2 regions of the Paenibacillus sp. PSB04 genome follow, and region 1 is predicted to be linked to the other one. Evidence: predicted binding sites of a transcription regulator. Region 1 holds the regulator's gene; the other holds the start of a gene.
What was found. Region 1 encodes LexA, which represses DNA repair genes until DNA is damaged. Its sites were predicted from a motif close to CGAACATATGTTCG; they were not measured.
Positions count from the first base shown of each region.

Region 2: K2F33_RS17675 (YhjD family protein) is a predicted target of LexA. The motif match lies at 3,410-3,423, and genes of this name have one in related genera.

Region 1 is NZ_CP081301.1:4,224,672-4,241,129, reverse strand. Features, by position in the region: gene mutM (DNA-formamidopyrimidine glycosylase) at 1-543, opposite strand, end outside; gene K2F33_RS19680 (TIGR01457 family HAD-type hydrolase) at 616-1,404, opposite strand; gene rnz (ribonuclease Z) at 1,866-2,798, opposite strand; gene metH (methionine synthase) at 2,901-6,317, opposite strand; gene K2F33_RS19665 (1,2-dihydroxy-3-keto-5-methylthiopentene dioxygenase) at 6,523-7,062, shown strand; gene K2F33_RS19660 (FixH family protein) at 7,152-7,565, opposite strand; gene K2F33_RS19655 (HAD family hydrolase) at 7,794-8,588, opposite strand; gene K2F33_RS19650 (hypothetical protein) at 8,628-9,143, opposite strand; gene K2F33_RS19645 (DUF896 domain-containing protein) at 9,381-9,563, opposite strand; gene K2F33_RS19640 (LysM peptidoglycan-binding domain-containing protein) at 9,665-10,045, opposite strand; gene lexA (transcriptional repressor LexA) at 10,285-10,911, shown strand; gene K2F33_RS19630 (response regulator transcription factor) at 11,007-12,197, opposite strand; gene K2F33_RS19625 (sensor histidine kinase) at 12,172-14,001, opposite strand; gene K2F33_RS19620 (carbohydrate ABC transporter permease) at 14,069-14,947, opposite strand; gene K2F33_RS19615 (carbohydrate ABC transporter permease) at 14,963-15,853, opposite strand; gene K2F33_RS19610 (extracellular solute-binding protein) at 15,989-16,458, opposite strand, start outside.
Region 2 is NZ_CP081301.1:3,833,010-3,849,467, forward strand. Features, by position in the region: gene K2F33_RS17660 (response regulator) at 1-499, shown strand, start outside; gene K2F33_RS17665 (nucleotide sugar dehydrogenase) at 569-1,930, shown strand; gene K2F33_RS17670 (hypothetical protein) at 1,947-2,861, shown strand; gene K2F33_RS17675 (YhjD family protein) at 2,996-3,379, opposite strand; gene K2F33_RS17680 (Crp/Fnr family transcriptional regulator) at 3,601-4,098, shown strand; gene hmpA (NO-inducible flavohemoprotein) at 4,385-5,587, opposite strand; gene K2F33_RS17690 (YitT family protein) at 6,242-6,946, shown strand; gene K2F33_RS17695 (DUF2188 domain-containing protein) at 7,099-7,563, opposite strand; gene K2F33_RS17700 (lipid II flippase family protein) at 7,692-8,483, shown strand; gene msrA (peptide-methionine (S)-S-oxide reductase MsrA) at 8,614-9,579, opposite strand; gene K2F33_RS17710 (TVP38/TMEM64 family protein) at 9,664-10,278, opposite strand; gene K2F33_RS17715 (TerC family protein) at 10,677-11,363, shown strand; gene K2F33_RS17720 (Gfo/Idh/MocA family protein) at 11,456-12,421, shown strand; gene K2F33_RS17725 (hypothetical protein) at 12,414-12,722, shown strand; gene K2F33_RS17730 (glycosyltransferase WbsX family protein) at 12,822-13,895, opposite strand; gene K2F33_RS17735 (glycosyltransferase family protein) at 13,971-15,146, opposite strand; gene K2F33_RS17740 (AraC family transcriptional regulator) at 15,326-16,174, opposite strand; gene K2F33_RS17745 (Gfo/Idh/MocA family protein) at 16,330-16,458, shown strand, end outside.

The DNA of each region.
Region 1 (16,458 bases):
AAGACCGGCTTCATACGCGATTTCATCCGCATAGCAGTTCCCGATGCCGGCAATGACATGCTGGTTGACCAGCAGCGATTTTAAAGATCCGCGCCGCCCCTGCAATATTCCTGCAAACTTTTCCGGGGTCATCCGGCGGTCCAGCGGCTCCGGTCCGAGGGGAGCGAACAGCTCATCGACTTCTTTTGCCGAATGCAGATGAAGATGGCCTAGCCGAAGGCCGATAAAATACAGCGTCCGGTCCCCAAACGAAATTTCAATCTGGGTAGTACGTTTCGGGCGATCCTCTTCGGTTCCGTAATACATCGAGCCGCCCAGCATCAGATGCAGGAGCAGCCTGCGGCCGTTGTTCAGGTGGAAAATGAGGTGCTTTCCGCGCCGCTCCACAAAAATCGTTCTCGTACCAAGCAGCTCCTCTTTGAAGCTTTCAACGGGAACATTAATGGATTTCTCCCGGTTGACGACCACGTTCGTAATCGGAGCATTGATAATCAGTTCTGACAGCAATCTTCGGTAATTTTCCATTTCCGGCAGTTCCGGCATCTTGTTCATCTATCCTTTCAAAATCCATCACGGATGTTCATGTAAATGTATATAAAACGGTCCCTGAAGGTGTCAAGGACACAACAGCTGAGTCAGCTCGGTCAGATCACGGCAAATGATGTCCGGAGAGATGCCGGCTGCATCGACGTGCATCTGCAAGTTGCTCTCCGTCGTCAGCCCCGTCAGGACCAAAATCGTCTGACATCCCGCGGCAGCCCCTGCCGCAATGTCCGTACGCATATTATCACCGATCACAGTGGCTTCGGTCGGGGACAGCTGCAGCCGATCCGTAGCATATTTCATCAAGTGGCTCGAAGGCTTCCCGATAATCACCGGTTTGACACCGGAAGCCGCTTCAATTGCTGCTCCAAGCGATCCGGCCCCCGGGACAAGCCCGTGATCGGAAGGAAGCAGAAGGTCGGGATTGGTCAGCACAGAACGGGCGCCTTCACGGATCCAGCGAACGGCCTGGGCGAGCGTATCGTAAGTAAAAGAGCGGTCGATGCCTTGCACGACAAATTCAGGCGCATCGTCGACGAGCTTGAGCCCTTCCTCAATCAAAGCCTGCCGAAGCCCATCTTCCCCTAGCATAGCCACTCTGGCCCCAGGAGATTCTTCAGCGATATACCGCGCAGCGGCAAGTGACGAGGTGCAAACCTTCTCTTTGTCGGCGGGAACACCCATTTCGTTCAAATGAGCAGCCACCATTTCCGGCGTTTTCGAAGAATTGTTCGTCACGAATAAATAAGGGATTTCCCGCGATTGCAGCGTTCGAATCAGAATGTCCGCTCCGGGTATCATATGTTTCCCATGATATAACGTTCCGTCCAGGTCAATCAGCAGACCGCGGGTAGTTTTCAGCGTGTTCAATGGACATACCTCGTTTCATCTAGTAAAACTTTTGGCTGCGAAAAGCCTGGCTCCCGCTGCAACAGTCGATTTTCAGGCTTCCTGTAACCCAGCTTGTTCCATTGTAAAAGAAAACGGAGGAATGTGGCAACCGGAAGCACGACGACAAGGACGTTTATCTCCATTATTTCGTCATGCGTTTACCCTGAAACCTATCACGGGAAGTCCAATTGTGCAAAGTTGTGTCATTTCCTGCGCTTTCCCGGAAAATAATGATTATCCGGGAAATGAACCGCTGCAGTAAGAAAAACGTCTATCGACGTACCTTCAAAGAAGACAGACCGCGTTTAGCTGAAGTTTTTCTTGCGATTATAGAATGGTTCAGCTTCGCTGAAATTTATAAATTCTATAATCTTAAAGAAAAAAGGCTCGCCCGGAGCCTTCATACCATTATCGCCTGCCCTATGTCTTCACTATTCTTCGTGGCGGGTCACCGGAAACAGCACCAATTCTTCGGCCAGCAGCGTTTTTGGAAAGAGTGACCTGGCTTCCGCCAATAGAGGCTGCAGGTGCTCCATATCCTTGTAACGTGAGCTGAAGTGCGTAATAATGAGCTCCTTGGCCCCCGCGTCGCGGGCAGCTTCTGCGGCTTGAAGCGCCGTGCTGTGATGATAGTTGTGTGCGGTCTCATGAAGCTCATGCAGAAACGTGGCCTCATGAACGAGCAGATCCGCCTGTTCGGCCAGCGGCAGAACGTTGGCACAAGGGCGGGTATCGCCCAAGATCGTAACGACGCGCCCCTTCTTCGGCGCACCAAGCACGTCTGCCGGTGTAAGCACCCGGCCGTCTTCCAGGTCGATGCTCTCCCCGCGCTTCAAACGGCCGTAAATCGGCCCCGGTTTTAACCCGTACTCGGCCATCCGTTTCAAGTCCAAGCTGCCTGGCTTGTCTTTTTCCATGATCCGGTATCCATAGCTGTCAATGCGGTGCTCCAGCAGACGGGATTCAACCCGGACCTCCCCGTCTTCAAAAATGACTCCCCCCGTGTGCTCATTCACCTCAAGTTCAAACTCGATTCGCGACTGGCTGAGGGTAAGTGACGTGTCTATGTATTTTTTGATCCCCGGCGGTCCGTACAGCTGCAAGGGCGTGGTGCCGCCCTGGTTGGACCTGCTGGAGAGCAGCCCGGGAAGACCGAATATATGATCACCGTGCAGGTGGGTAATGAAAATTTTCTCCAGCTTGCTCAGCTTTAATGAAGACCGCAGAATTTGATGCTGCGTGCCTTCGCCGCAATCGAACATCCAGAAGCTGCGCCGCTCCTCGTACATCCGAAGCGCCATCGATGTCACGTTCCGCTGCAGAGAAGGAACCCCCGCATTGGTACCCAAAAACTCCAGTTCCATAACGCTATACCTTCTTTCCAAGAATGCGCCAGCAAAAAACCCCCGAACAATCGGAGGGTTTTGCTGACATTTGCTTCGGTTCGGCTATGAACCGAATATATATTATTTTACCTTGTCGACATTAAAATACCGTGCTTCCGGATGGGCAAACACCATCGCCGACACCGAAGCTTCAGGCTCCATCATAAAGCCTTCGGTCAGATGTACGCCGATATCCTCCGGCTGCATCAGCTTGAAGAGCGGCTCCTGATCCTCCAGATCCGGACATGCCGGATATCCGAAGGAGACGCGGATGCCTTGATACCTTGCCCCGTGACGCTGCTTCATCGTCATATCGGCCGGGTCAGGGAAGCCCCACGTATCACGCATCATATGGTGAACGCGCTCGGCCAGCGCTTCGGCGGTCTCAAGAGCCACCGATTGCAGGACATGGGACTTCAGATAGTCTCCTTTATCCTTCCACTCCGAAGACAGCTTCGAAATGCCTTGTCCCGCGGTGACGACCAGGAAGCCGACATAGTCCATCTTGCCGCTGTCGACCGATTTCAGGAAATCGGCGAGGCAGAGGAACGGTGCCACGTTCTGGCGCGGGAACGTAAACGTATGCAGTACCTTGGTGTGATCCTCCGGATCGTAAATGACAATGTCGTTGCCCCTCGACTGCGCAGGGAAGAAGCGGTACATCGCATGCGCCTGGATAATCCCCTCGCGGGCGGCCTGATCCAGTACATCATCGACGGTTGCTTTCAAATCCAGCGCTTTTTCGTCACCTTTCTCCAGCAGCTGCTCGACCTGACCGCGCAACCCCAAATGATGGCCAAGCAGCATCTGCATGTTCATGTATGGGATGATGTGGCTGATCGGATAGTTGCGGATGATGTGCCGCTCCAAATCGGGCGGGTTAAAGACCGGGACATCCGTCGACACGTTGGACTTGGCCGCACGGGTCAGTTCCGGCAGCTCAACCGGTTTTTCAGCTTCCGCCAAAAGCGCTTCGAGCTCCGCGTCCATTTCAGCCTGCATCAGACTGCGCTGCTCCGGATCCATCAGCTTGTTTGCCAGGTCAAGCCCGTCCATAGCGTCCTTCGCGTACACGACCATGCCTTCATACTCCGGCCGGATCCGCGTTTTGGTAAACCTGCGGGTCAATGCCGCTCCGCCAACCATAATCGGCACCTTCACGCCGGCATTTTTCAAGTCCTGCGCGGTCACGACCATTTGCTGTGCGGATTTCACCAGCAGACCGGATAGTCCGATCAAATCGGCCTGCTCCTTCCGGTAAGCCTCGATGATCGTCTCCGGTGGTACTTTTATACCCAAATTGACGATTTGGTAACCATTGTTCGAGAGGATAATCTCGACCAGGTTTTTACCGATATCATGCACGTCGCCTTTAACGGTGGCCAGCAGCATCTTCCCTTTGACGGACGTTTCGTTCTTTTCCATAAAAGGCTCCAGATAGGACACGGACGCTTTCATTACCTCGGCGCTCTGCAGCACCTCCGCCACGATCAGCTCGTTGTTGTTGAACAGACGACCGACTTCGGACATGCCGTCCATGAGCGGCCCGTTGATGATCTCCAAGGCGCCGTACTTCTGCAGCGCAGCATCCAGATCGGGAATCAGCCCTTCCTTGGTGCCTTCAACGATATAGGTAGCCAGCCGTTCTTCCAGCGACAAGTTCGAAATTTTCTCTTTCTTCTCGACCTTTTTATTCCGGAACGCCGCCACAAACGCGGCCAGCGTCTCGTCGTTCGTATTGTAAATCAGCTCTTCGGCCAGCTTCCGCTCCGCTTCTGGAATCGAGGCATAGCGCTCCAGCTTCTCGGTATTCACGATGGCATAGTCCAGGCCCGCTTTCGTACACTCGTACAGGAAAACGGAGTTCAATACTTCGCGGCCCGCTTCCGGCAAACCGAACGAGACGTTGCTGATGCCAAGGATCGTATGGCACTCCGGCATCGCTTCCTTGATCAAACGGATCCCTTCAATCGTTTCCTTGGCGGAACCGATGTACTGCTCATCACCGGTACCAACCGGGAACACCAGTGTGTCGAAAATCAGGTCCTCAGCGGGAATGCCGTATTTATGAACGAGCAGATCGTATGATCGCTTGGCCACATTCAGCTTGTCGTTTCGGTCAATGGCCTGTCCGCTCTCATCGATGGTCCCCACCACGACGGCAGCCCCGTATTTGTGGATGAGCGGAGCCACATGTTCGAACTTTTCTTCACCGTCTTCAAGGTTAATGGAGTTAATAATCGCTTTGCCCTGAGAATATTTGAGCGCAAGGTCGATGACCTTCGGATCGGTCGTGTCGATCATGAGCGGCACTTTGACCTTTTTCACCACCAGCTCCAGGAACTGTTTGATATCCTCCGCTTCATCCCGGTCCGGATCCTGCACGCAGACGTCGATGACGTGCGCTCCGTTTTTGACCTGGGCCCGGGCGATCTCCGAAGCTTCCTCGTACTTCCCTTCCACGATCAGGCGCTTGAATTTGCGGGAGCCGAGCACGTTGGTCCGCTCTCCCACCATATATGGCCGGTTGTCCGACTCAATGTACACGGGCTCAATTCCGGACAGCGCCGGCGGATGGCTCCCTTCCATTTGACGAGGCTGGTAACCCTTCATGACCTCGTTCAGTGCCCGAATATGATCCGGAGTCGTTCCGCAGCAGCCGCCGGCAATATTGAGCCAGCCCTGCTCCGCAAAGTCTTCCATCTTCCGGGCCAGAGACTCCGGAGATTCATGGTAATGCCCGTTCTCATCCGGAAGGCCGGCATTCGGATAGCAGCTGACCGCCGTTTTGGCCATGGAGGCGAGCGAACGGATGTGATCGCGCATAAATTCCGGACCTGTCGCACAGTTAAGGCCGACCGAAATCGGATTCAGGTGCTCCAGTGAAATGTAGAACGCTTCAATGTTCTGCCCGGCCAGGGTCGTCCCCATCGGCTCGATCGTACCGGAAATCATAATCGGCAGCGTGATCCCAGTGCTTGCAAAGGCATTCCGGATTCCGATGCTGCCGGCCTTAACATTCAGTGTATCCTGGCTCGTTTCAAGCAACAGGGCGTCGACTTTGCCCTCGATCAGGGCAACCGCCTGCTCCTCATAGCTGCTCACGAGCTCTTCAAAAGTTACGCCCCCGGTCACCGACAGCGTCTTCGTCGTCGGTCCGATCGCGCCGATTACGTACCTAGGCTTGTCCGGCGTGCTGAATTTATCCGCCGCTCTGCGGGCAATTTCCGCAGCAAGCAGATTAATCTCCCGCGCCTTCTCGGGAATATCGTATTCAGACAATACGACCGAGGTAGCGCCGAACGTATTCGTCTCTATGAGATCCGCCCCGGCTTCCAGATACTTCTCGTGGATCTGTTCGATCACATCGGGACGGGTAATGACCAGCATTTCATTACAGCCTTCCAGCTCTTCTCCACCAAAATCCTGAGGGCCAAGGTCGACCTGCTGGATCATGGTACCCATGGCACCGTCCAATATCAATATTCGTTCTTTCATTAATTCCTTCAAGTCAGGTCTGTTCACTGTATGTCCCCCCTGCCAAACGTTAAATCTTAGTTTATCAGAATAGCCCTTATTAGAAAAGTGCAAGAAATGCCTTAAGGCAGGGTTTTGCTCCTGATTTTCGTGTAATATATAATCGACAACAAAAGTATCGTTCGTTATAATATGAATTAATCCAAGTGGAAAAGAGGGTTTAGAGATGGCTGAAATCGTGATTCGCAATACGAACGAACGGATTACCGGCGACGATAATGTTCGTGAGTTCCTCAACAATCAAAACGTTCTTTATGAAAAATGGGATGCTTCCAAGCTGCCTCTGGAGCTTCAAACCAATTTTCAACTGAACGACGAGCAGAAAAAGCAAATCCTGGACACCTACGATGAGGAGATCCGTGATCTGGCCGCCCGCCGCGGCTACAAGATCTGGGACGTCATCACGCTGTCCGACGCTACGCCGAACCTGGAAGACCTGCTGAATAAGTTCGAAGAGGTTCATACCCACACGGAAGACGAAATCCGGGCGATCGTGGGCGGCAAAGGAATATTCGTAATCAAGGGCGCAGGCGACATCGGCTACTTCAATGTCGAGCTCGAAGCCGGTGATGTCATCTCCGTTCCGGAAAATACAAACCACTTCTTTACGCTGATGGACAACCGTAAAATTATCGCCGTCCGCCTCTTTATCGAGGAAAACGGCTGGGTCGCCCATCCGGTTCAGGACCCAAGCTTTCAGTCCTAATCCATAAATATAGCGATATACGCAGCAACCCCCGCCTTCGCCAGGAAGAACGGGGTTGCTTGTCGTTATCAAACGAATCATGATGCTGATTATTCCGTCACGGTCAGCTTTTTCGTCGGCATCGTATGCTGTGGTCCTACCGTAACATGGGACGTGATGCTGTAGGTGCCCGCCTGATCGAAGGTTTTATCGAGCGTATACTTCCCTCCGCCTGCATTCTGGGCGGCCACCTTTTCATGGCTGCTGCTGTCGCCTTCCTTCGAGATTTCAATCATAACCTCATCGGCCTTATCGACTGGTTTATCCTTTTGCGTTACGTTCACCTCGATGGTAACTTGGTTACCTACCTTGGCCTGCTCGGGCGTCCAGCTAAGATCCACCTGCACCGGATCCATCATGCTCTCGCTCATGTCCATGCCCGCATGACCACCGCCGCCGCTGCCGCAGCCTGCTATGCTCCATACCGCCAGCAGCAGCAGAGCAACAAAACCGTACTTTCTCAAGCGAAGTCACTCCCTATACGTCTATCTATGTAAGCTGTTTGTCCATATTCTTCATCATTATACATAATTATCGCCTCACCCAAACCATCCATCTGTTAACAAAATGGAACAAATTGACCGGAAAGGGTCAAGCTTGCTCAGCAAGCGGGGCATTCATATACACAAGGTATAATAAAAGCCTGCCGGACGAAGGATTCCCCTCTGGGCAGGCTAGCATATAAGACCGACTCAAGAACGTTCGGCGATGATGCGATGCAGTTCAGACAGATGCTTGATTTCGTAATCAGGCTCAATGGACGGATCTTTTACTTTTCCGTTGCGGTTGATCCATACTGTGGTCAGTCCGGCACTATTTCCGCCTTTGATGTCGGTTGTCTGCTTGTCGCCGACCATGAGCGTCTGTTCCGGTGTTAATCCAAGTAATGAAAGCGCATGTTCGAAGATGGTCGGATCCGGTTTGCCTTTGCCGTATGTACCGGAAATGACGATCTCGTCAAAATATGGAGCAAGCTCAGGAACGCCGGCGATCTTCTCCTGCTGGAGCGCGGGACAGCCGTTCGTCAGAAGAAGCAGCTTCTTGTTTCCTTTCAATTCGTCCAGCACTTGGAAGGTCTCTTCATATACATGGGGGCGGGAGCGGCGCTCGGCGGCAAATTGCTCGGCCAATTCTCCGGCCAGCTGTTCATCGTCAACCCCAAGCTTCAGCAGACCACGCCGCCATGATTCCTTGCGGTAGCCTGGAGCGAGCTCCTCAAGTCTGCGAAATTCAGGTTGTTCGCCTGCGCTGAAGTTGGCCCACAGTCCTTCAAACGGGTTAATTCCAATCATTTGGGTAAAGGCAAACGTGTCATAGGATTGATATAACGCCCTTGCCTCATTGCGGACCGCTTCCTCCAGCTCCTTGGCGTCAATGCCCTTCGCCATGGCGGCCGTCTCGCATACCGCTTCAAAGGATTCCTTCACGCTGCGCTCATCCCACAACAGCGTATCGTCCAAATCGAAAAAAACAGCTTGTACCGGCATCCTCTTCCATCCTCTCCATCTGCTATCTCTTATATTTGTTTATTTTTCCAAAGGGATATTATGGGTCTGCGCAAAACGCTCCAGACGTTCCCCTATGGCATCGGTATCGTAGCGGTTGATCAGGCGCGTGAACACCCAGTTGCCGCCTTTGCCCTTCGGCTCAATCACGACAGAGCCTTTGGCCAGCTTGATCTTGGCGATATTGTCTGCGGTCAGTCGCCGATCCCGGTTGAACTTGATCGTCGATACGGCGTTTTTCTCCACGCGCAGGAAAGGCCTGCGCAAAAAGATCATCAAGCCCAGGAACACGTACATGGCCATAATGATCCAGGTCATGCCGCTGTTTCCCGCCGTACCCTCCTGTCCGAGCATTCCGAGCAGGAAGTAAACCGCGGCCAGAGCGACCATCGTAATCGGAAGCACATAGTTTCTTCCTTTATAAATGTCAGCCGATGGACCTCCCGTGCTATAGATGGATGGCTTTCCCTCTTTCTTTCTCTGCTTGTTCAGCTGCGCTGAGTTTTTTCTTACCTGTCTTTCCCATGAACGGGCCATTCACGAACCTCCTCAAAATGCTTTCGGCTATATAGTTATTTACTTCCTCATATATAACGGCCCAATACTGCTTACAGCAATTATTCCTGTAGTTTCACATTCTATATAATAGAAAGCAAATGAAGGAAAACTTGGTGCGCTTACATAGAAGCATTCTGTTCTCGGTAGTGAGCCATACAAAACCTTGAGTCAGTCTATACCATAATCGAATGTATGAGTCTAAACCAGCAGCGGGTGTTATTTCTTCTCTTCATCCACCCATTCAATCGAGTCCAGCTGCTGTCTGAAATTTCTGCGGACATTCTGAAGGTATCTCTCACGAAGCTTGGCCCGTTCTTCGATTTCCTCTTCGGTTAAACCGGATTCCTTTTGCTTGCGCGCAAGCTCATTAATTCTCTCTACAACGCTGTCGATATCCATACAATTACTCCTCCAATATTCAAGTCATACCTAACTTTGCCATGATAAAAAGAGCTTGTCAAGGTTCACACCTTTCCAAGCTCTTGATCATTTATCTTCTATTAATATTGTGGGAGTGCCAATACTTCTCCGGCTTGAATTTCGCTGCTGGTTAAATCGTTATACTTCTTCACCGCCATAATGTATGCGCGGATATCCATGTCTTCCGGCTTATGGGCAGAAGCGATTCCCCACAGCGTATCGCCTTGCTGAACGATGACATTTTTCTCTAACCGAACATCATCCGAGGTTCCCGCGAATACGCGAACGACACCTGTGCATCCCACCAAAATAATCAGGGCCGCCAGGATCAGTTTGATCAAGGCAGGGCCAGGCACGAAGGACTGGAGTTTCTTCAACCAAGGAGATGCTATAGCTTCATTGATGGATGGGTTAACGGATGGGTTATTATAAATACTTTGGTATGTAGTGTGTTTCAGCATAAATATTACGCCTCCAAACGTTTGTTCTTGTTTCATGAGAACAATATAACACGAACATTTGTTTTGTTCAATACTTTTTTCGAACAATTGTTCCTATGTTTTTAGAGGCGGGCTTCCTTCATTCAGAAGCCGCGAAAATCCCGCTCCATCAAAGCAAAATCATTTAGAACTTATGTTTGTACGAACGGCAGTTCTATGTTATAATTTTACCAAACGTTACTAAATGGGGTTGATGGGGAATGTCAAAGATATCTAGCCGGCAGCAAGCGATATTGGAATTTATCAGAAATGAAGTCCGCGCCAAGGGTTATCCTCCGTCCGTCCGAGAGATCGGTGAGGCGGTAGGGTTGGCTTCCAGCTCGACCGTACACGGCCATTTGGACCGACTGGAGAAGAAAGGCTTGATCCGCAGAGACCCTACGAAGCCTCGTGCCATCGAACTGTTGGGACAAGAAGAATCCGAGAGCAGCAATCTGTTCACGCATACGATCGCCAGAGTTCCCGTAGTAGGCAAGGTCACAGCTGGGGTGCCGATCACGGCAACGGAGAACATTGAAGATTACTTCCCTCTGCCACAGCACTATGTTGGAGATGAGAAAGTATTTATGCTTTCCGTCGTTGGGGACAGTATGATCGAGGCGGGCATTCATAACGGTGACTACGTCATCGTGAGACAGCAGCAGACAGCCGATAACGGGGACATCGTCGTTGCCATGACGGATGAGGATGAAGCAACCGTGAAGACGTTTTACAAGGAGAAGGACCATATCCGGCTTCAACCGGAGAACCCGGCTTACGAACCTTTGCGTCTGAACCATGTCACCATTCTGGGTAAAGTCGTCGGGCTGTTCCGCGATATTCACTAGCAGATGATGCTGGACAAGCAGCAATAGAGCCCTTGCTCTTCCTTACTCAGGAAGGTCAAGGGCTCTTTTCGGCGTTGGGATCAAGGCAGGATGATTCAGGTGGGACACACCTCACGGGAATCCGCCGTTTGCTCCAGACGGTACTCCGTCGGGGTTTTTCCCGTTTTTTTGCGGAACACCTGGGTAAAATGCTTGACGTCCACATATCCGACTTTGTCCGAAATGTCGGCCAGCTTCAAATGCGTTTGCAGCAGCAGCTTGCAGGCTTGTTCGATCCGCAGATTGGTGACGTATTCCTTGAAGCCGCTTCCTGTCTTCTGCTTAAACAGCTGGCTGAAATAGACCGGATTCAGGAACACGACCGAAGCTACCTTTTCCAGGGACAGATCCGTATGATAGTGTGCTTTGATGTACTGCACCGCAACCTCGATCGCTCGGTTACCGCCCGGGTTGTTGTATTCGTACTCCAGCGATGCCGATTCCTGGCGCATCCGCCGCACTTCCTCCGGCACCCGGTGAATGTCTGTGATAAGTCCCGTCGACTGAATCTGGAAAGGCACCTTGACGCATCGTTTCAAGTTAGCGCGCAGCTCATCCGTCAGACGTTTCATGCCTCCCTCTTCCCCCAGTGAGACGAGGCCGATCAGGCTCGTTTCGTCCATGCTTGTCACAAATCCGCAGCCGTGCGCTTCAATCAGCTCACCAAGCACATTTTCAATAATAAAATGCTCCAGATGCACCGGCGCGTCGCTCTCCATCTTAACCATTACCAGTTGGAATGCGGGGTAGCTCTCAATTATAGACGCGACGTCAAGGCGCCCAGTATCGAGTCCGCTCGCCCAGCGCTGAAACACAGCCTCACGCAAATACTTCAGGTTAGACTTCAGCAGCTCCGCCTCGCGCACGATTTCATTCTCCCGATCCATCTCCTGAGCAAGTCCGGAAATCATGGAGAGCAGCAGCTCTTTCCCGATCGGCTTGAGCATATAGTCCTTAGCCCCAAGCTTGACGGCTTCCTGGGCGTAGGAAAACTCGGAATAAGCCGAAATGATGACCCATTTGATATGCGGATAACTGCCTTGGCACAGCTGCATCAATTCAAGGCCCGTCATTCCCGGCATGAGGATATCGGTCAGCACCAGATCAATCCGGTGTTTGCGCAGCTGCTGAACCGCTTCCTCCGGATTCGCCGCCAGGTGAACATAATGCTGCGGATAGGCCCGGTGGATGGTGCGCTTAATTCCGTCACGGATCACATGCTCATCGTCCACGACTAAAATGTTCATCTTCCATTCCTCCTTGGTGCCGGATTGGTAAACGGATGGTTACCGTCGTTCCTTCCCCTTCTTGACTGTCCAAGTATAAACCGTACGGACTGCCGAACATCATTCGGATCCGCTCATGCACATTGCTCAAACCGATGCCACGGCGAAGCACGGGGCCGTCTCTGTCCTCCGCTTTGGGCGACGTGCGGTTGCCGCCCTCCAGCAAGCTTCTGACCTGCATCAGCGTGTCTTCGTTCATTCCCTTCCCGTTATCCCGAACGACGACATGGAGATCGTCCATGACCTGCTCCGCCGTAACGAGCAGCATGCCCTGCCGATCCAGCGGCTCCAGTCCATATTTTACAGCGTTTTCAATAATCGGCTGAATCGTCATTTTCGGCAGCGTGACGTCCATCCACTGTGGATCCACATCGATCTTCGGTGCAAGCCTATCCTTCAGCCGGTTCTCGATAATCGTCAAATAATGCCGGATCTGTTCCAATTCCTGACGCAGCGTCGTCCGGGAAGCCTCTTCCCAGTTGCTGCTGTAACGGAACATTTGCGACAGTGACAGAATGACCCTGCTGAGGCGTTCATTCCCTTTTTCATCCAGCATCCAGTAAATCATGTCCAGCGTGTTGTACAAAAAATGCGGATTCACCTGGGACTGCAGCGCCTGCAGCTGCGCGTTTTTCTCGCTGACGGTCGTGACCTTGATCGTCTCAATCAGCTCATCCATCCGGTGCACCATCCGGTTGAAGGAAGACACCAGGCTGTTGATTTCGTCAAACGAGTCGACATTAACCGAACCGCTGAAATTGCCCATCTCCACCTTTTTCATTTCCCGGATCAGCAGCTTCAGCGGGGAAGCAATGTTGCGCGATACCAGCGTGGCCAGAACCGTGGAGACGATAATCAGCACGATTAGAACGATAACGAGGTATTGGGTCGTCTGGTTCACTTCCGCCTGAATGTCGTGCTTCGGGGTAAAACCGTAGATCGTCCAGCCCGCCATGGGCGTATTGGCAGCGACCACCAGCTGGCTTGAGCTGTCATCCACCAGAATACCGTCCTCGGCACCTGGCTTCGGAATGCTGGCAAAGTCCGGCGCCTCCGTCCCTTTTTTACCGGTCGAAGCGATGATGTTGTTGTTCTGATCGATCAGGTACACGCGGCTGCCCGGGCTGATCGTCACATTGGACATCGCCTCCATGATGGACGAAGGATTCGCTTCGATGACCATGATGCCAAGCTGCTTGTGCGTGTTCAGATCGTACAGCTTCCGGCCGAACACAAAGACGTTCTCTTTCTGCTGCAGCGTGTTGATCGGCGAACCCGGCATCATCCCGAGCCAGACCATATTGCCCGACGAGGCGTTCAGCTCGTTGTACCAGGACGTCTGGGCGTAATTGTTGTCGATGACCCCGGCGAACTGGCGCTCATAGCTGTACACTTTGCCCCTGTCGGTCAGAATATGGATGCCTGTAATATCGTTCCTTGAATAGTAAGCCGCCCCGATAATATTCGTAATCGTTCGTTCGTTTTCGATGGCGACGGTCTCTTTTACATGGGTCTCTTGAAGCAGCCGGGTCAGCTCGTAGTTGCTGTTGAGCGACTTGGAGAGACTGTTGTAGCCTTGAAGCAGCGAGTTGAACAGTCCGGCGGTCTGCGAAATGTTCTTCTCGGCGATATCATTCACCTTGGTATGAATAATGGAAATGGTGCGGTAATAATACACGACGCTGATCAATATCAATATGCCGGTCATGCAGCATAGAAACAGCAGAAAAAGACGGCTGTGAATCGAACGAAAATGTCGCCCCACAGATACATTCCCCTTTCGTATCCGGTCATCCATTTGTCATTCTATCACAGAAACCGTCTTTGCCCTACTAACCTTTTACTGCACCTGCTACCATACCCTGGGTGATCTTGTCGGCGAGCAGGAAGTAGATAATGATGACCGGGAGCGCGCCCAGCACAAGAAATGCGCCGATGGCCCCGTAGTTGACCGAGTATTGGCTGACGAAGCTGTTGACGCCGAACGGCAGTGTTTTCAGCTTTTCCGATGAGATAAACGTCGCAGCCAAAATATATTCGTTCCAGATGTTGATGAATGTCAGGATACACACCGTCATTACCGGCGGAACCGAAATCGGCAGGATGATGCTCGAGAATATGCGTCCGATCCCCGCTCCGTCCACCACCGCGGATTCTTCGATTTCATGCGGAATGGTTTTCATGAACCCGCTAAGAATAAAGATGGCGATCGGCATGGAAAATGCCACATACGGCAAAATGATCGACAGATGCGTATTCAGAATATGCATGTTTTTGAAAATGATCATGAGCGGCAGCAGCGTCGCCTGCATCGGGATCATCATTCCGATCAAGAATACGACCATGACCGCCCCGCCAAAGCGCCACCGGAAACGGCTGATCGCATAGGCGCACAGGGAGCTGAGAATAATGACCGCAATCATCGTCACGGATGTGACAAAGATGCTGTTCAACAAATAGCGGAAATAGTTGCCCTCCAGCGCAGCGCTGTAATTGGCCCACTGCGGCGAATGCGGAAGGGCAAAGAAGCTGCCCGACAAAATTTCTTCATTGGATTTCAAGGAATACAGGAGCAGCCACAACAGTGGATACACCTGGGTTACAAACAGAATGCCAAGCACCAGAAACACGATGGCCTTCGTAACGGAAAACCGTTTGCGTCTGGTTACGGCCACCTGCTTCTTCAAAGCGACGGCTGTGCTTGTGTTCATTGGCGGTTTCCTCCTTTACGAGTATCGTTTCTCCAGTTTGTTGAAAATGAAGTTGATGCAGAATGTGGCGGCCAGACAGAGCACCACCAGGAATGCGGCGATCGAGCTGCCGTAACCGTATTTCATGGACGTGAACGACATATTGTACATGTGCGTGGAAATGACGTCCGTAGCATGCGCCGGTCCGCCGCCCGTCATGACCATGATCATGTCGAAAGCCTGAAGCGAGCCGATGAAGGCCAGCACGATGGAAATTTTGAAAATCGGGACAATCAGCGGAAACGTAATGTGCCAATCCGCTTTAAAGCCTTCGGCACCGTCGATACGGGCCGCTTCGTACACATCGTCCGGGACATTCGAGATGCCTGTAAATTGAATGAGGGTGTGGTAACCCAGGTACTGCCACAGGGCGACGAAATACAGCGAATACATGGCGACCGAAGGATCGGTGAGCCAGGCTTTACCCCAGGAATGCAGTCCCACTGCATCCAGGATTTGATTCAGCATACCGCCCATCGAAGCCGGGTTATAGATCGTTTTCCACAGCTGGCCGACGACGACGACGGACAAGATGACCGGTAAAAAGTAACTGGAAACCAAAAAATTCGGTTTTCGCACGTAACGCTTCAGCAGTATGGCTACAAGCAGTGCGATCGGAATCTCGGCCATGGAGAACACCGCAAACATCAACGTTCTCCGCACCGACGGCCAAAATACCGAGTCGTGGAACAGCAGCTTTTTGAAATTGGCCAGACCCACGAACGTCGATTCGCCGATCCCGTTCCAGTCCAGCATACCGCTGTACATGGATACGAGGATGGGAACAAACACAATACCGATATAGATGATTAAGCAAGGAAGCACAAACGCGGCAATCGTCCAGCGGGAGACCTTCAGCACGTTCACGACTTACCTCTCCTCCTTCTCCTTCTTGGCTGCAATATTCCTCATGGGAATTGAAGGGAACGGCATCCGAAAATGCGTCCCCTTCATGTTTAAATACCTGTTCTCTCTATAAAAAGCTGGATTTGTATCCGTTGATTATTGATTGTTATCTTCGAACCCGGCTTGATGCTCTTTGGCCACGTCCGCCGAATTTTTCTTCTGGGCGAACAGGTTTTGAATGCTGGAGAGGTGAACCTGGGCCGTGCCCGGATTCATCGTGTTGTCAAACGCCAGGTCTCCGCCTTTGACATCCTTGAACATGTTCAGCACGTCCATCGCCATGTCGGAATATCCTGCAGCCTTGAAGTCGCCGTCCACTTTCTGGCCGATCCCGACCGCGCCTTTAGCTTCAAAGGCTTCTTTCGGGAAGTTCAGCATGAAGTAGTTGAGGAACTCCTTCGTTTCGGCAAGATGCTTGCTGTCCGCTGCAATAGCGAAACCACTGCCTGGTGCCAGCATGAATTCGTCCGGGTTGCCCTTGCCGCCGATCGTCGGGAATTTGAAGACGCCGACTTTGCCGTTAACGGATGACGATTCAATGCCGCCCGTTGCCCACGTTCCCATGT
Region 2 (16,458 bases), 390 kb from region 1:
TCCGCGGATTACGCTGACCGTATTCCCGGGGCAGGTCGAACCTACGCCTGGCGTTCTCAAACAGATGGCCGAGTCTACAAAGCTCAGCACATCGTCCGATATTCATATATTTACGAAAGAGGAGGCCGCGGAAGAGGCCGGAAGAATTTTGATCGTCGACAATGACGCCACCGTCCGCGAGTTTCTCCAGATTCGTCTGAAAATGCAGGGCTACGAGACGCTGGCCGCTCATGACGGCACGTCCGCCCTGGAACTGATCGAGAAATGGGAGCCGGATCTGGTGCTGACGGAGCTCAACCTTTACGGGATTGACGGGCTTCCGTTCATTCACCAAATCCAGCAGCTGCCGGTCGACAACACGCCGAAAATCGTCGTGCTGACCGAACAGCGCGTGGAGCAAACCATCAGCCAGTGCTTTAAACACGGAGTAGACGACTATGTGACCAAGCCTTTCTCTCCGGTAGAGCTGGATGCCCGTATACACCGGTGCTTTCACTAAATCATCCGCTTTTCTTGAGCGTTACTTAGCAGCAGACCAAAACTTACATCTAATGGAGGTTGAGTGCTTGTGAATCACGAATATGAGCAGTTGTTGGAAGGAATTAAAACCAAAAAGGCCGTATTGGGCGTAGTAGGACTGGGATACGTAGGACTTCCGCTGGCCGTGGAAATGGTCAAGCAGGGCTTTACCGTAATCGGTATCGACGTGGATCCCGCGAAAATCGATAAAATCTATCAGGGCGAATCCTATATCACCGACATCTCTTCCGAAGACTTGGCCGCGGTCGTGGCTAGCGGACGCTTCAAGCCGACGACGGACTACAGCATGATCGCCGTCATCGACGCGCTCAGCATTTGCGTGCCGACACCGCTCAGCGAAAACCAGGATCCGGATACGTCCTACATTACGAGCGTTGTGGATCAAATCAAGCTGCACATGAAAAAAGGCATGCTGATTACCCTGGAAAGCACGACTTACCCGGGTACGACCGAAGAGCTGATCCAGACGGAAATCGAAGCGCTCGGCTACAAGGTGGGCGAAGACTTCTTCCTCTGCTTCTCTCCGGAGCGGGTGGACCCTTCCAATGTGCGCTTTAACACCTTCAATACGCCAAAAGTTATCGGCGGTACGACCGAGGCCTGCCTTGAGCTGGGGACGGCGCTCTACTCTCAGTATGTACAGACGGTGGTGCCCGTCACTTCGCCGAAAGTGGCCGAAATGTCCAAGCTGCTGGAAAACACGTTCCGCAGTGTAAACATCGCCTTCATCAACGAAATGGCCATGATGTGCGACCGCATGGGCATCGATATTTGGGAAGTCATCGACGCAGCGGCAACCAAGCCGTTCGGCTTTATGCCGTTCTATCCGGGTCCTGGCATCGGCGGACACTGCATCCCGCTCGATCCGATGTACCTGTCGTGGAAGGCGAAGGGCTTCCGCTTCTACAGCAAGTTTATCGAGCTGGCACAGTCGACCAACGACAACATGCCGTATTACGTTATCGGCAAGACGTCGACGATTCTGAACGAATACGCGAAGTCTATCAAGAAATCGTCGATTCTCATCCTCGGCATGGCTTACAAGCCGGACATCAGCGACCTGCGCGAATCTCCGGGGCTTGAAGTCTACGAGCTGTTCAAAGAGAACGGCGCGAACGTGGAATACTACGATCCGTACGCTGTCAGCTTCCGCGACAAACACGGCGAGACCGTGCACAGCGTAGCCTACGATCCGGCGCAGTTTAAAAAATACGACTGCATGGTGCTGATCACCAATCACAGCGGACTCGACTACGGCGAAATCGCGGCGATGGGCGTGCCGATCATCGATACGCGCAATGCATTCAAAAACTACACCCTGCCTCATATTTATAAAATCGGACATTCGGTGCAGCACGTGGAAGAGCCGGATGTGGCGTTAATCGTATAATAAAGGAGGGGATGGTTTGGGAGAGCTGCTCAAAAAAGCGAAAATCCCGGTGATCATAGTCATCTGCGGCTTGCTGCTCCTGCCTCTCCTGTTAAAATCGTCATCCATGGAAGATCAAAAAGCGACCTGGCTGTGGGATACCGAGCTGATCAAGGATCCCGGCAAAATTATAGCATTCTGCAGGGAGCAGAACGTAGGCACGATCTTCCTTCAGGTTCAGAAAAAGGTTAGCGATGAGGACTACCGCCGCTTTATTGCGGCAGCCTATGAGGAAGGCATTGCCGTGCACGCGCTGGACGGGCAGCCCGATTGGGCCTATGAACGCCAGAGCAGGGAGGCGGATCAATTTCTGCAGTGGGTGTTTGATTATAATGCAAAAGCAGCCCCAAGCGAGAAGTTTACCGGCATCCAGCTGGATGTGGAGCCCTATCAGTTAAGACGCTGGCAGAGGGATCAGGACGGCGTAGTCCGCGAATGGAGCAGCAATGTGGAAAAATGGGTAGCCCAGGGCAAGGAGAAGGGCCTGTACATGAGTGCGGCCGTTCCCTTCTGGCTGGGCAACGTTAAGGATGCCAACGGCAGCGGGAATCTGAGCCGGTGGATGATCAGCCAGTTTGATGCCGTCGCCGTCATGTCGTACCGGGACAGTGGACGGAAGATTTACGATGTGGCCCGCGAGCAGTTGGATGAAGCGGACCAGCTCGGTAAATCGGTATGGATCGGCATGGAGCTGGGCGACACCGAGGAAGGTTCGCACATCACGTTTTTTGGCAAGGCCGTGCCTGTGATGGAGGAAGAGATGAAGTCTGTGAACAGTCTGGGCGACAGCCATCCTTCCTTTGCCGGACTGGCGGTACACCATTATGAAATTTGGCAGGACAAAATCGCTTCAGCGGCTTCGGACGAGAAGCCCGAGAAGTCCAATCAGTAAATGGAATCAGGCGTGCGAAGAGGGAAACCATTCGCACGCTTTTTTTCGTGGATGGAGAGCAGCCTCGGCACCGCACAAGGTTGAACGCACATCGCACACCGATATAAAAGGCCCCGCTTGCCGGGGGCTTCGTTTCAGGCATCCGGCATCCGGATGCCGAGATAACGGCTGAGCACGAGCCCCGATTCCGCCTGCACGTACGTCCAGAGCATGGCGAACCGCCGCTGGTATCCGCGGCATAGATACGACGCCTCAATGCCCTTGGCGGTCCGGGTTTCCTCGTAGACCCGAATACCTCGGGCCTTCATCTCGCGGCGGATCGACGTCAGGCTCGCCATAATCTGATCCTGGATGGACGACAGGGCGCGGATATACAGCTGTGCCATCTTCAGCGGGACCGTGCCGATCAGGCGAACGTCCTGCTCCAGCGCATCAAGCAAAACCACGTGCAGCAGGTAGGCTTTGACCAGACGGCCGTCTTCTTCCGAGGGGGCCGGAGGGGAGAGGGATGCTTTCATGAGGCATGGCACTTCCTTACTAACAGTATAGGAACATACGTTCTAATTATACTCATGTTAAGGCAAAAGTATTCGGGAAGGCAATAACGAATTTATGGAAGCGCACAGAGTTTCGGTCCGGACGGGTGGATTTGGTATAATAAAGAGAAGCGTAGCTTCGCAGAAGCGGCATTGAACAAAAGAAACTTGGAATCGCGGAACTTTAGGTTGGAGGAAAAATCATGTTTTTGAACAAAGGAGAAATTTTATTCAGACAGGGGGACAGCGGGGAGTTTTTATACCATATCAAGAGCGGTTTGTTCAAGGTAACACGGCTCCACAAAAACGGGAACAGCGTTCTGTTTAACGTGCTTTATCCGGGGGAAACGGTGCCTCACCATTCGTTGATCACCCCGAAGGATACCCACGGTACGGCAACGGCCCTGATGCGCAGCGAAGTCGAGAAAATTCCGGCAGAGGAGTGGTACCGCGAGCTCCGTGAGCACCCGGAGAAGGCGCTTGAAATCGCCCTTTTGCTGCAGGAAAAGGTGCGCTTTATGCAGCAGCGGATCGACCACTTAACCGTCGGAACTCCGGCCGAGAGGCTGGCGCTGCTGACCGATTGGCTGGACAGCTACGCCCACGGTATCCACTTTACCGAGCTGCTGACCCAGGAGGAGATCGGCCAGCTGATCGGGGTACGCAGGGAAACGATCAACCGGCTGCTTCGAGGGCATTAACATAGCGCCATCCACCCATCCGCCATACGCAAACGGTCCGGTAAACAAACAAAAGGGCTGCCCATTCAGGTTCTCTGAACCTGGGGCAGCCCTTTTGTGCATTTTAGTAGATCGTATTGGCCGGTTTGGAAATCGCATAGGCTAACTCAGTGCATTGCATTTGCTAAATCAGCGCATCGCATTGACCAATCCGTGCGTTGCATTGGCTTCAAATGACACCGTAGTCCGATAGGCGGGTTATCCCGCGAGCTGACAAGCTAACCGAGCTTGGCCCGCCGCCGATACGTTAGTCGAGCTGGCCTGCCGGGCCGAAAAATTCGTAATGGATCCGCTCTGCGGGGATTCCCAGCTCCTTAAGGGCGCTGTAGACGGTGCGCATGAACGGAACCGGACCGCAGAAGTAAAAATCAGCGTTTGGATCGACGATTTGCTGCAGCCATGCAGCGTCGATATATCCGGTTTTATGGCAGCTGTCGCCTTCAAGCGGTGTCTCATAGCAGAGGTAGGAGGACATTTGCGGATGCGCGCCTTCAAGGTCGGCGATATGCTCCTTCATCGCATGATGGCTTCCGTTTATCGCGGCGTGAACATAAGTGACTTTACGGGCCGGCTGTTCTTTCAGCAGCGTCTCCAGCATGCTGACCATTGGCGTCAGGCCGACCCCGCCGCTGATCAGCACGACGGGAATGTCTTGGGTCTGATCCAGCGTAAACGTGCCTGCCGGTGCACTGATTTCAAGGACGGTGCCTTCTTGGGCATGCTCGTGCAGATAGTTGGAGACGACGCCTGCCGGTTTACCCGGCGCGGCATCTTCGCGGCGCACCGAAATCCGGTAGGAAGAACCGCCCGGCGCAGTGGACAAGCTGTAGTGGCGGATCTGCGTATACGGCTGGCCTTCAGGCTGAACGCGGACCGTGATGTATTGTCCCGGTAAATAAGAGGCGATCGGTCCGCCGTCTTGCGGTTTTAAATAGAAGGAAGTGATCACTTCGCTCTCCTTCACTCTCCGTTCCACGACGAATGGGCGGAAACCGGACCAGCCTCCCGGTGCGGCTTCAGCTTCCCGGTACATTTCCGCTTCCACGCTGATAAATGCGTTTGCAATGACGCCGTAAGCCTCTTTCCAGGCTTCAAGAATTTCCGGTGTGGCCGCGTCGCCAAGAACTTCCTTGATGGCCCCAAGCAAATACTGCCCGACGATCGGGTAATGCTCCGGCTTGATTTGCAGCGCCCGGTGCTTCTGCCCGATCTGCTTGACGGCTGGAATAATATCCTCGAGATGATCGATATGCGCGGCTGCGGCATAGACGGCGCCCGCCAAGGCGGCCGACTGCCGTCCTTGACGCTGGTTGGCATGGTTGAATATGTTCAGAAGCTCCGGATGATCCTTGAAGAGATTGTTATAAAAGACGGATGTAATGGACTGTCCGTGTACTTCCAGTACCGGAACGGTCGATTTGATCGTATCAATGGTTTGTTGGCTCAGCATAAAGGGTTCCTTCTTTCAACGTAATATTTAACGATTTCATACGTTAAGTATAGAAAAGCCGACCACCCTTTATTGTGATTTCAGTCACATAAAAAATTGACATTGTGTGAACTTGAATTTACGTTCTGAAGACATGATCCGACGGAATAGGGCATAGGATATGACACGGTATCACGGTATCATTCCTGAAATCTGGATGACAGCGCCTGCGGCATAGAAGCCCTTCTTTTAGATATAAGAAAAGGTATAAGTTTCGGAGACTGGTTTCCTTATATCGCAACCAAAACTATCATATAAACGCGGTCCGGCTTCTTGGAATGCACGACGATAGACGTTTCTAACGCATTCTCCTCAGCAAGCTGTTTAGCAGGCAGTGCAACTGTGGTATAATAAGTATAGAAGTTATCAAACAAAAGAAAGGATCAGGATACCATGTGTCCCCGAAGGAACATTCCCCAAAGGACGATTTGGAAACGTTATGATCTCTCTTACACTTAGCTTCCATCGTAGAGAACAAGCGCCCGGATATTGGGTTGTGACAAACTTCTCGCGAAAGAAGGAAGCTTAAGATGCGAAGGACTCGGTCCTACAGGTTTCTTCCCGCGGAAGTTAGTCGCGTCCCTGACCAACTAACTACGATGAGGGGTAACCTGTATGAGGAAGAAAGACCATGTAATTTCAACGCTTCGACCAATCGCTATTATGATGTTAGGTACTTTTTTGCTGGCTTTTACGTATTATCACATTAATTTTCAGAATCATCTGTCCGAGGGCGGCTTCGTTGGCCTGTCGCTGCTCGGCAAGTACGCATTCGGATTTGACCCGGCAGTGACCGTGCTGATCCTGGATATTCCGGTGATCCTCGTTGCGCTGCTGCTGAATGGACGCAAATTTATTGTGAACACGCTTGTGGCGACCGTTTCGTTTTCCGTTTTTTACGATCTGATGGAACGCTACTCTGCGCTTGACATCAATCTTCACGGCAACCTGCTGCTTGCAGCGCTGCTGTCAGGCGTCTTGTCCGGCTTTGCAACCGGACTGGTACTGCGGTTCGGAGGAGCGACAGGCGGCGACGATATCGTGTCACTGCTGCTCAGCCGTCTCACCGGCCTTAAAGTCGGCACCGTATTTATTCTGCTCGATGCGGCCGTCCTGCTCGTATCCTTGTTCTACCTGCCTCTGCAGGAAACGTTGTTTACGATTTTGGCCGTGAGTATTGCAGGGAAAATGATTACGTATACGGTCTCGTTTCGTGCGCATCGTACCTCGCCGGCAGCGGGAAATGCAGCACCTAAGATGACCGCGGGTCAGGTACAGCCTGCAGCCAAACCCGTTCACAAAGTTCGGAGTGTCCACTGATAGATAACCGCCTGGTTCCTGAGGGAATCAGGCGGTTTGCTGTTTATGGCAGGTATGGCAGGGCGGGCGGGCACCGTAAGGAGCCTCCCCGCGAAGACATACCACGAATCGCTCGATTTTGCCGTCTTGCGTGAACGCTGGTATGAACAGCATCACGAATAACTTCGATTGCTCTCGATTTTGCCGTCTTTGCCGTGAACGATGGCATGGACATCGTGTTTCGAGGCGTAGTCTTCCGCTTCGTCCATGGCTTCCTTCTTCGATCCAAAAGTCGACAAGGGCTTGTCTTTGCCTTCCACCTTGAGCGCCCATCCGTCCTCATGGGTGACGACATGGACGTCGGCATCGCCGCCCCGGCCGCTGCGGGAACGGGAAGTCTTGCCTGCGTGCTCGTTCCGCTCGTCATCCGAACGGCCGGATGCATGCTTCGATTGCCCTTCCTCACCGGCAGGGTGGTCCTCATTCCACTTTTCCGCCTGAGCGGTGCCGATGGCAATGGCGCGCCCTTCCTCATAGCCTTCCTCGAGCAGCGCATTGGCGATTTCGACCGCCTTATTCCGCACCCGGGGCTCCAAGTTTTTCATGGATACTGGGTAATCATGCTTATTCCAAGGCATTGTCAATCCCTCCAAACCAGTTCTCGTTTACCCCTATATTACCCGGCGCCGCGCGAATCAAACGATGTTCATCCGCCCGATATGCATTATAATGGAAAAGATTGAGAATAAAGGAGTGAGGAAGCGTGATGATGCAGATGCTGCTGGTACTGCTCTTGACGGGGATCATCCATACCGTGGACAGCCTTTCCTATGCTCTGCGGCTCGGCGGGCTGCGCAGCCGGCGGATTACGCTGGCCCTGTCCTTGTCGGGGCTGCTTGTGATCGTGTCGAGGACTTCCAACATGGCGCAGGGGCCGATGGTCGGCAGCATGGTGGACAAGGCGCTGGCGTCGGCCTCCTTTCATTTGGAGTCGAGGCTGCATTGGATCATCGCCGCCGCCACAGCCGGTACAGCCGCAGCCATGCTGCTGTTTCCGAGCGTGGTGCGGATTTGCTCGCGGCTGGTCGTCCATTTGGAAGCTGCCGGTTCCATCCCGCAAATGGTAAGGCAGCTGACTGCCGGGCGAAAATGGAAGAACGGGGCGGCGTACGTCAAGCTGCCGAATCTCCAGATGCTGCGCAGCCTTTTTCAAGGCCGCCTGCCCAGACGCCTGATGGCGATCAATATGGCCGTCACGGCCATTTATACCGTCGGCGTGCTGTCCGCGCTGTATGCCGCCTATCTATGGCCGGCTTCCCGGCTGGCGGCATCGACCTCCTCCGGTCTGATCAACGGGGTGGCGACAATTCTGCTGACGCTGCTCGTCGACCCGCGGATCGCCCTGCTGTCGGACCGGACATTGCGGGGAGAGTCGCGTCTGGGGCGGATGAATCAGGTGCTCGGCCTGATGCTCGTGTCCCGCTGCGCGGGGACGATCGCGGCCCAACTGCTGCTCGTTCCCTGCGCGTTCTGGATCGGCTGGCTTATTTCCGGCTGACCTAATGCAGCCGGAAATAAGGAACGCGCATGAAAAAGAGGGTAAGGCTGCAAGCCTTACCCTCTTTTTGTATAAAGAACGAACCCCAGCGCCTATCGCTTGCTGGTATCGCATAGAACAGCAGTACCGTTTATTCAAACAGCACTTTATATTCGGAATATCCTTCCTTATCCAGGTCTTCCTTCGGAATAAAGCGAAGCGCCGCGGAGTTGATGCAGTAGCGGAGGCCGTTCGGCCCCGGCCCATCGTCAAATACATGGCCAAGATGCGAATCCGAGCCTTTGCTGCGCACTTCGGTCCGTACCATCATATGGCTCAGGTCCAGCTTCTCTTTAATGTGGTAATCGCGGATCGGCCGGGTAAAGCTCGGCCAGCCGCAGCCCGAATCATATTTGTCCGTGGAGCTGAACAGCGGCTCGCCGGACACGATGTCGACGTAAATGCCGTCGCCGTGATGATCCCAGAACTCGTTTTGGAACGGCCGCTCCGTGGCGTTGTTCTGGGTGACTTCGTATTGAAGCGGCGTCAGGCGCTGTTTCAGTTCTTCCTTGTTTATCTTGGGAGCCCAGTGCTTCTCCAGGAAGTCATCGCGGCCCGATCCTTTCCGGTACCGTTTGTAATGTCCCGGATTTTTCTTGTGGTAGTCCTGATGGTAATCTTCCGCTTCATAGAACGGGCCGGCAGGCAAAATCGGCGTAACGATCGGCTTGTCAAAGCGGCCGCTTCTTTCGAGCGCCTGCTTGGACGCTTCAGCCTTCTCGCGCTGCTCCTCGCTGTGATAGAAAATAGCGGTCTGGTAGGAAGAGCCGCGATCGTAGAACTGCCCACCTGCATCGGTTGGATCGATCTGCTGCCAGAACAGCTCGAGCAGCTTTTCATAAGGAAAAATGTCCGGGTTGAACGTAATCTGCACCGCCTCCACATGCCCCGTCGTTTCAGAGCATACTTCCTCGTAAGTCGGGTTCGGCTTATGGCCGCCGGTATACCCGGACACGATGCTGACGATGCCCGGCAGCTCCTCAAACGGGGTTACCATGCACCAAAAGCATCCACCCGCAAAAGTGGCTTTATGTTCAACTGGCTGTACGTCGCTCATGATATCACTCCGTTTCTTTCAAATCGTAAGTAAGGTGTACAACTCCATTATAATCCATCCGCGCAAGGGAACCAAGGAGCCCGGTTATTTCGGTCTCGTGCGGGAGAGGCGGCGGTACATTACCGCGATCAGTCCGAGCAAGAGGACATAAGCGGAGGCCGCAGCGGCGGAGATCCACGGGTGCGCAGACAGATTGCCGCCCAGGTAGGCATACAGCAGGATGCCCGGCACTTTGCCGATCCCGGAAGCGGCGGTGTAGCTCCAGAAGGGAAGCGCGGCGGCCCCGGCGAATATATTGACCGCCATCTGCGGAACGATCGGAATAACCCGCGCGGCGGCGATACTGACAAACGGATGCGTTTCAATGAATGCGGTGAAAGTCTGCAGCGGCTTGATCCGTTCCAGATACCTCCTGCCCCGGTCCCGAAACAGGTAGCGGACAAGTCCGTACAGAATCGTGGCCGCCAGCATCGTTCCGATCCAGGAGACGACCGCCGCCCACAGGGTCCCGTAAGCGTAACCGAGCGCTGCGATGACCAGCTTATAGGGAACGACAGGGAACAGGGCGACCAGGGCAGCAATTCCGACTAGCAGAAGGAAGGACGGCCTTTCGCCCAGCGCCTCCATGATCGCGTCCCGGTACAGGAAAGCCCAAACGAGCAGAAGGATGTACAAGAGGGGCAGCAGCCATTTTTTCATGGTGATTTCCTTTCCACTTAGCCTATAATCTCCATCATACCAAAAATTAATGAATAAAAATCATAGTAATTGCCTTAGAGTTTTGCTATAATGGTTCCAACAAGTGAATAGTTCCCAAAGGGGAGTAGCTCATGCAATAAAGTCGTCATTACGGGATCGGTATCCCCGGCTTTATTGGCAACGATTATGTTGTTTTGCGAGACCTTTGCCTGATTTTTCATTAGGTAAAGGTCTTTTTTGGTGGGCAAAAAAGCGCCATTTTACCTAATGAAGGTAAGGGGCGCTTTTTTTAGTGCGGCGACTAATCATTCTATCTATATAGAATGAACTAAAGAAATGAACGTTATAGGTAAAACTTTAGTTCATTCTATCTCAAACAACAGAAAGGTGGAAATCGTATGGAATTGTTTACTATGGCATTTTGGGCAGCGCTCATGTCCATCGTCATCATTGACCTGGTTCTTGCCGGCGATAACGCCATTGTAATCGGGCTCGCCGCACGGAACGTCAAAAAAGAAGACCAGAAAAAAGTCATTATTTGGGGGACCGTGGGCGCTGTCGTCATCCGGGTCATCGCCACGCTGCTGGTCGTGCAGCTGCTGCTGATTCCGGGACTGCGGCTTGTCGGGGGAATCGCGCTTGTATGGATCGCGTATAAGCTGCTGATTGACGAAAAAAAGCACGACATATCCGCAGGCAACCAAATGTGGGCGGCCATCCGCACGATCATTATCGCCGATGCCATGATGGGTCTCGACAACGTGCTGGCGGTAGCCGGAGCGGCCCATGGAGACTTCCTGCTCGTCATTATCGGACTGGCGATTTCGGTGCCGATTATGGTATGGGGCAGCACGATCATCCTGAAGCTGACGGAACGCTTCCCGGTCATTATTACGATCGGTGCGGCGGTGCTCGCCTGGACGGCATCCAAAATGCTGGTGGAAGAGCCGCTGATTCACGACTGGTTTGCCAGCCCGATCCTGAAGTACGGGTTTGAAGTGGTGGTCATTGCCGCCGTCGTTGCTTTGGGACTGATGACCAAAAAGAAAAAGCAGAAGGAAAACCGGGCGGCAGAGTCGATGTAGCGGCTTAAATTTGCCGGCCAAAAGCGGTATAATGGGTATCTGTCCGGCATGTCCGGAAGGTTCGTTGGATGGAAGAAAGGTGGACCATAGGCATGAATGTAATAAACCGTAAGCGGAAGGTTGCGCTGGCGGGGCTCGGTGATATCGCCCACAAGGTATATCTTCCGCTGCTGGCCCACCACGAGAAGGTGGAGGTTGCCGGGGTGATGAGCCGCTCCGAAGCTACGGTCCAGCGCGTGACGCAGACTTACCGGTTTCCTCAGGGGACGACCGATTTGGAAGAACTGCTGTCATGGGACCTGGATGCCGTTTTTGTCCACAGCCCGACAGAAACCCATTATGACGTGGTTAAAGCTTGTTTGGAACGCGGGGTATCCGTCTATGTCGACAAGCCGCTGACGACGGATCTCGCCAAGTCTAGGGAACTGGCCGCCCTGGCTTCAAAGAAAGGACTGCTGCTCGCGGTAGGCTTTAACCGCCGGTTTGCTCCATTATATGTGCGGGCAAAGGCATGGGTCGAGGAGACCGGCGGATTTGTCCAGGCCGCTGCAGCCAAGCACCGGACCACCCTGCAGAAAGGGAGCAGCAGCGACACGATTTACGACGATCTGATCCATATGCTGGACCTGCTGCTCTGGCTGGGCGGAAGTGACTACGAGCTGCTTCATCACCATCTAAGCGAAGATGAACAGGGCCGGCTGCTGCACACCTCCGGCGAGCTTGGCCTCGGTCGGAACGTCACAGGAAGGTACAGTATGATCCGGCAGGCCGGAGCGGATATGGAGAAGCTCGAGCTGCACGGAAGCGGCCGGTCGGCGGAAATCGTAAATCTGGAGCGTGCGGTTCTGTGTGAGCATGGAAGGCCACCCGAGACCCGCGAATTTGGAAGCTGGGAACCGATCCTGCATCGGCGCGGCTTCAGCGGGGCCGTGGATCATTTTCTGGAACATCTTGCTTCTCCGGAAGACTGTACTATTCGCGCTGAGCGGGTCATGCGCAGCCATGAGCTGGCATCAAGACTGGCGGAGCAGCAGAAGGGGGGGACTGACAATGGATGAACGGCAGAAGTCGCTGGAAGAAGGCATCGTGGAAAGCTACCGGCAGGATGAGGATATGATGATCCTGGTTTTTGCCCAGTGGTGCGTTAACCACGGATTGGACCCCCTGGAGCTGTACCGGCAGGCGTACCCGCAGCAGGGTGACAACGAGCGACTGCAGCGGGTGCTGGACCTGACCGTACCTAAAGAGGAGGCCGGGCCGATTCCGGACGATACTGTGCTTGGCGTGTTGTCGCTGTTCGGCAACGAAGACTTGGCGTTTGTCGTATCCGAAACGATCGCGGCGAGAGCCAAAAAATAAGCACCAGCACTTTTGGCTGCAGCTTAAATGGTAAAAGCAGCCCAGAAGCCATGCCCCATATCCGGGGCATGGCTTCTTTGCTCATAGGGCGGGAGAGCGTTATTTGCGGCCGGTATAACTCGCGGATGCTTCCAGCGCACTTTTCACCGCCTTCAAATATTGATAGCCGTGATGCCGGTCCGGTTCAAGGTAAGCTCCCTCCGCCCATTCGTTCCAGGCGTTGATAAACAGAAACTCGCTGCGGTACAGCCGGCTTGCCCTTTCGATCTGTCTGGCCAGATACCAGCCGAACTTGCGCGGGGAAGCCCCCATGCTGCTTTGCCCGTTGGCGCCGAGCCGCGGCGTGTTGTCCCAGTTGACGAAAGCGCCCGGGAAAATCGTCTCCCCGGCACGATGAGGCGAACGGTTCAATATGTTTTCCCAGACATGATCATAATCCACAACGATGTGCGGGTCGCTGCCGTACGTATTGACATAGCTCCAGATTTGCTGGGAACGGCTGTGACCGAACGTATAGTGCGGTTCGAACTCCAGGCTTGCTTCGAAGCCAGCTTGGTTGGGAAGGGGGAACCCCCCTAGCGTGCGTACAAAATAAATGCCTTCAAGCCCGTTTCTCCGGGCCAAATCGTTCCATAACCGGATCATCTCCTCGCAGCGGGGGATGTTTCCGGGCCGATAGATGATAAACATCGGTTTCTCTTGAACACGGATGTATCTCTCATCCCGGAAGGCATCCAGCAGCGCATAAAAGTGCTCTTCCCAGTCACGTTCATCCCCGTAATCCTGCGGCATCAGCAGGTGATGATCACCGCCGTCCCACCTCCGGGTCCACGGCTCGTTGGCCCAGGACAGGCAGAACGGGATCCGGGGCTCACCCAGCCGCAGCACTTCGTTAAAAGGCTTTTCGAGCAGCCGCTTTCCTTTGAACCAGTAGTGGTAATAACAAAAGCCGTAAATGCCGTAGGACTGGGCGGTGTCCGCCTGCCACATCCGCGCGGCAGGGTCGGTCAAATCGTAGTAATACTGATCGAAGGGCTCATTGGGCTGCTTGTGCCCCGGGTACAAGGGGACGGCCTTTCGGGTATTTGTCCACTCTGTAAAACCCTCCCCCCACCACAAATCGTTTTCGGGTATCGGGTGAAACTGCGGCAGTAAAAATGCGATAAGCTTCAAGTTGACTTACCTCCCATACAACTTCGACGGCGGCTCAATCCTGATCCCGGCAGGCTGCCCGGACGGTTTGCATCCCTAGCGCCGAGCGGCGAGATGGAGCAGCTTCAGCACCATTTGCAGGCACGAATTGCGGTATTTGCTGCCGTACAGAGCGTTGGTCGACACATATCTCATGAGCTCAGGCCGGTCCCAATAATAGCCGAGTTTTTCCTGCAGGTCGCCGGCGGAGCGGAAGATGACGATATCTTCGTCCGGCCGCATGTACTCGTATAGATTGGGATCGTTCTCCGCCAGCAGAAAGCCTCCGCATGCGCCAATGGCCAAAACCTGCCCGGGCTCCGGCTGTGCATAAATGATTACGGTGGCCCCGTTATAATATTCCTGGATATCGGCAAGCGGCCGCACGCAGGTTACGCCGTCTTCGGGCTGCCATCCTAAGCCCATGGCAAACACTTTTTTGTCCGCGAGCAGCGGCTTCATGCCGGCGAACATCTCCCGGGTACGCGGATCCGCATTTCCGATGAACAGAATGTCGGATTGATACGCGATATTCACGGCTTTGGGGAAATACACGGATGGATCCGCGGCAAAGGGCAAATATACGATCTGCCTGCAGCCCATATAGCGGTATAGAGGTATGTGGTTGATATTTTGCGTGAATACGAGGTCGAATACATCCGCAATCGAAGCCAACTGTTCGGCAGGCGCAGCGGCATCCGCCAGCCAGACCGCTTTTACCGGGGAGCCGGACAGGACCGGATCCCGCAATTCGTCAAAAAAGTTCGCATCGGGATTGCCGAGCACCAGCAGGAGATCGAACGGAATGGCAGTCAGCCCTACGGGCAGGTTATAGAGGTGCTTCACGGGAGCGGCGGCCTGTGTGACCAGCCTGAGCCCGTCAAGAATGGACTGTTCGGTATGCCAATGGCTATCTTCCGAGAGCAGCGACCGCACAAGAACTTTCATTTGTTTGGTATCCACCGGGCCCGGGGGGGTTCGTGCTCCGTCCAATTCAACCAGAACGGGTGGCGCTGCGGCCGGTTGTTCGGAAGGGACGGTTTCTATTTCGGCAGCAACGGGGGGGCCTGGCAGACTTGGGGCTGCGCCGGGAAGGGGAGCTGGTACGTGTGGTGTTCCACCGCCGTTTTTCTTCAGCACGCGGACCACTATTTTGGCGATGCGCTGCTCGGTAACGGGATGCAAACGGATGTGGTTGCGGCGGGGTCGCTCGCGGCTCCTTTTTTTGTTCATGGCGTTTGATTTCCCTCCTCATCGCCTTAGCATAGTGTCATACCAGTGTATGGTTGTATCGTGAAAGCTGCCCCACGGACAACTGACCTGAAAAGGAAAAAAAGGGCGGATGCTGAAGCCGGCAGCACAAAAAAACCGGCGCTTATCTGCGCCGGCTTCAGCCTGTCTTATCCGATGTTCTAGTTTGGCGAACGGACGCCGATCCCGGTCTGGATCTGCTCCCTGTTCTCCATGCGGTATTCCTTGGGCGACTTGCCGAACCGGGACCGGAATACCCGGTGGAAGTACGTATAGCTGCCGAATCCCGAAGTTTCCGCAATGTCTTCGAGCGACATCGGACTAAACACGATCCGCTCGCGGGCCATTTCCAGCCGGACGTCCAGCGTATATTGCATAATGCTCGTCCCGAAGGCCTCCTTAAACAGATGGACCGCCCTCGAGACGCTGATGCCGACATGTGAAGCGACATCCTCCAGCTTGAAGGATAACGAGGCGTGTTCTTCAATAAAATGCTTCATGCGGTAAGCCAGGTACGTTCTCGGAGTCGTGGAGGGATGCTCGCTAAGGAGGCGGTCCGTTTCGAGGCATAAAATCCGCATATAGTATCCGGATATTTCGGGATACGGGTTGGACATTCTCCGCTGCTCCAGCACGATCTGGCGGAACAGGCTGATCAGGCCCTCGTTAAGCGGGACGCGGATACGCGTCGGCCGTTTCTGCTTGGCCCACCACTGGTCGATCCATTCCCCGCCGAAGAAAATATGATAGTCGCCGCTTTCTACGGCAAGCTCGCCCTGAGCGTTCGGCTCCTCGCCGATCAACAGCTCGTACGGCTCGTCAGGGGAATAAATCAACAGATCGCCCGATTCGACGGGAACAAGCTCACCGTCTACCAGTGCGCGGCATCTTCCGTCGGTCTGCAGACGCATGAGGTAATTTTTAACGCCGTCCATCTCGCTCATGTAGAACGGTTTATGATGAAATGAAAATCCTGCTGTATAAATGTGCACTGAATCTTGGGTGGACATGATAGGGCTCCCTTTGCAATCCAAAAAATAATGACCAGATTGTTCATGTTTCGATCATATAATTCATTTTAATATAAATAAATTCGGAATACCATGTTACTAGATTGTTGAATACGCATTCAGCATCGTAAGGAGTGACTTTCGTGGAGAACAAAATGAAAGCCGGCATTATCGGCTGCGGAAACATCAGTGCCATTTACCTGGAGAATTTAAAGAAAAGCCCGGTTGTTGAAGTGGTGGCGGTTGCCGATCTGGTGACTGAACGCGCCCAGGCGCGGGCTGAA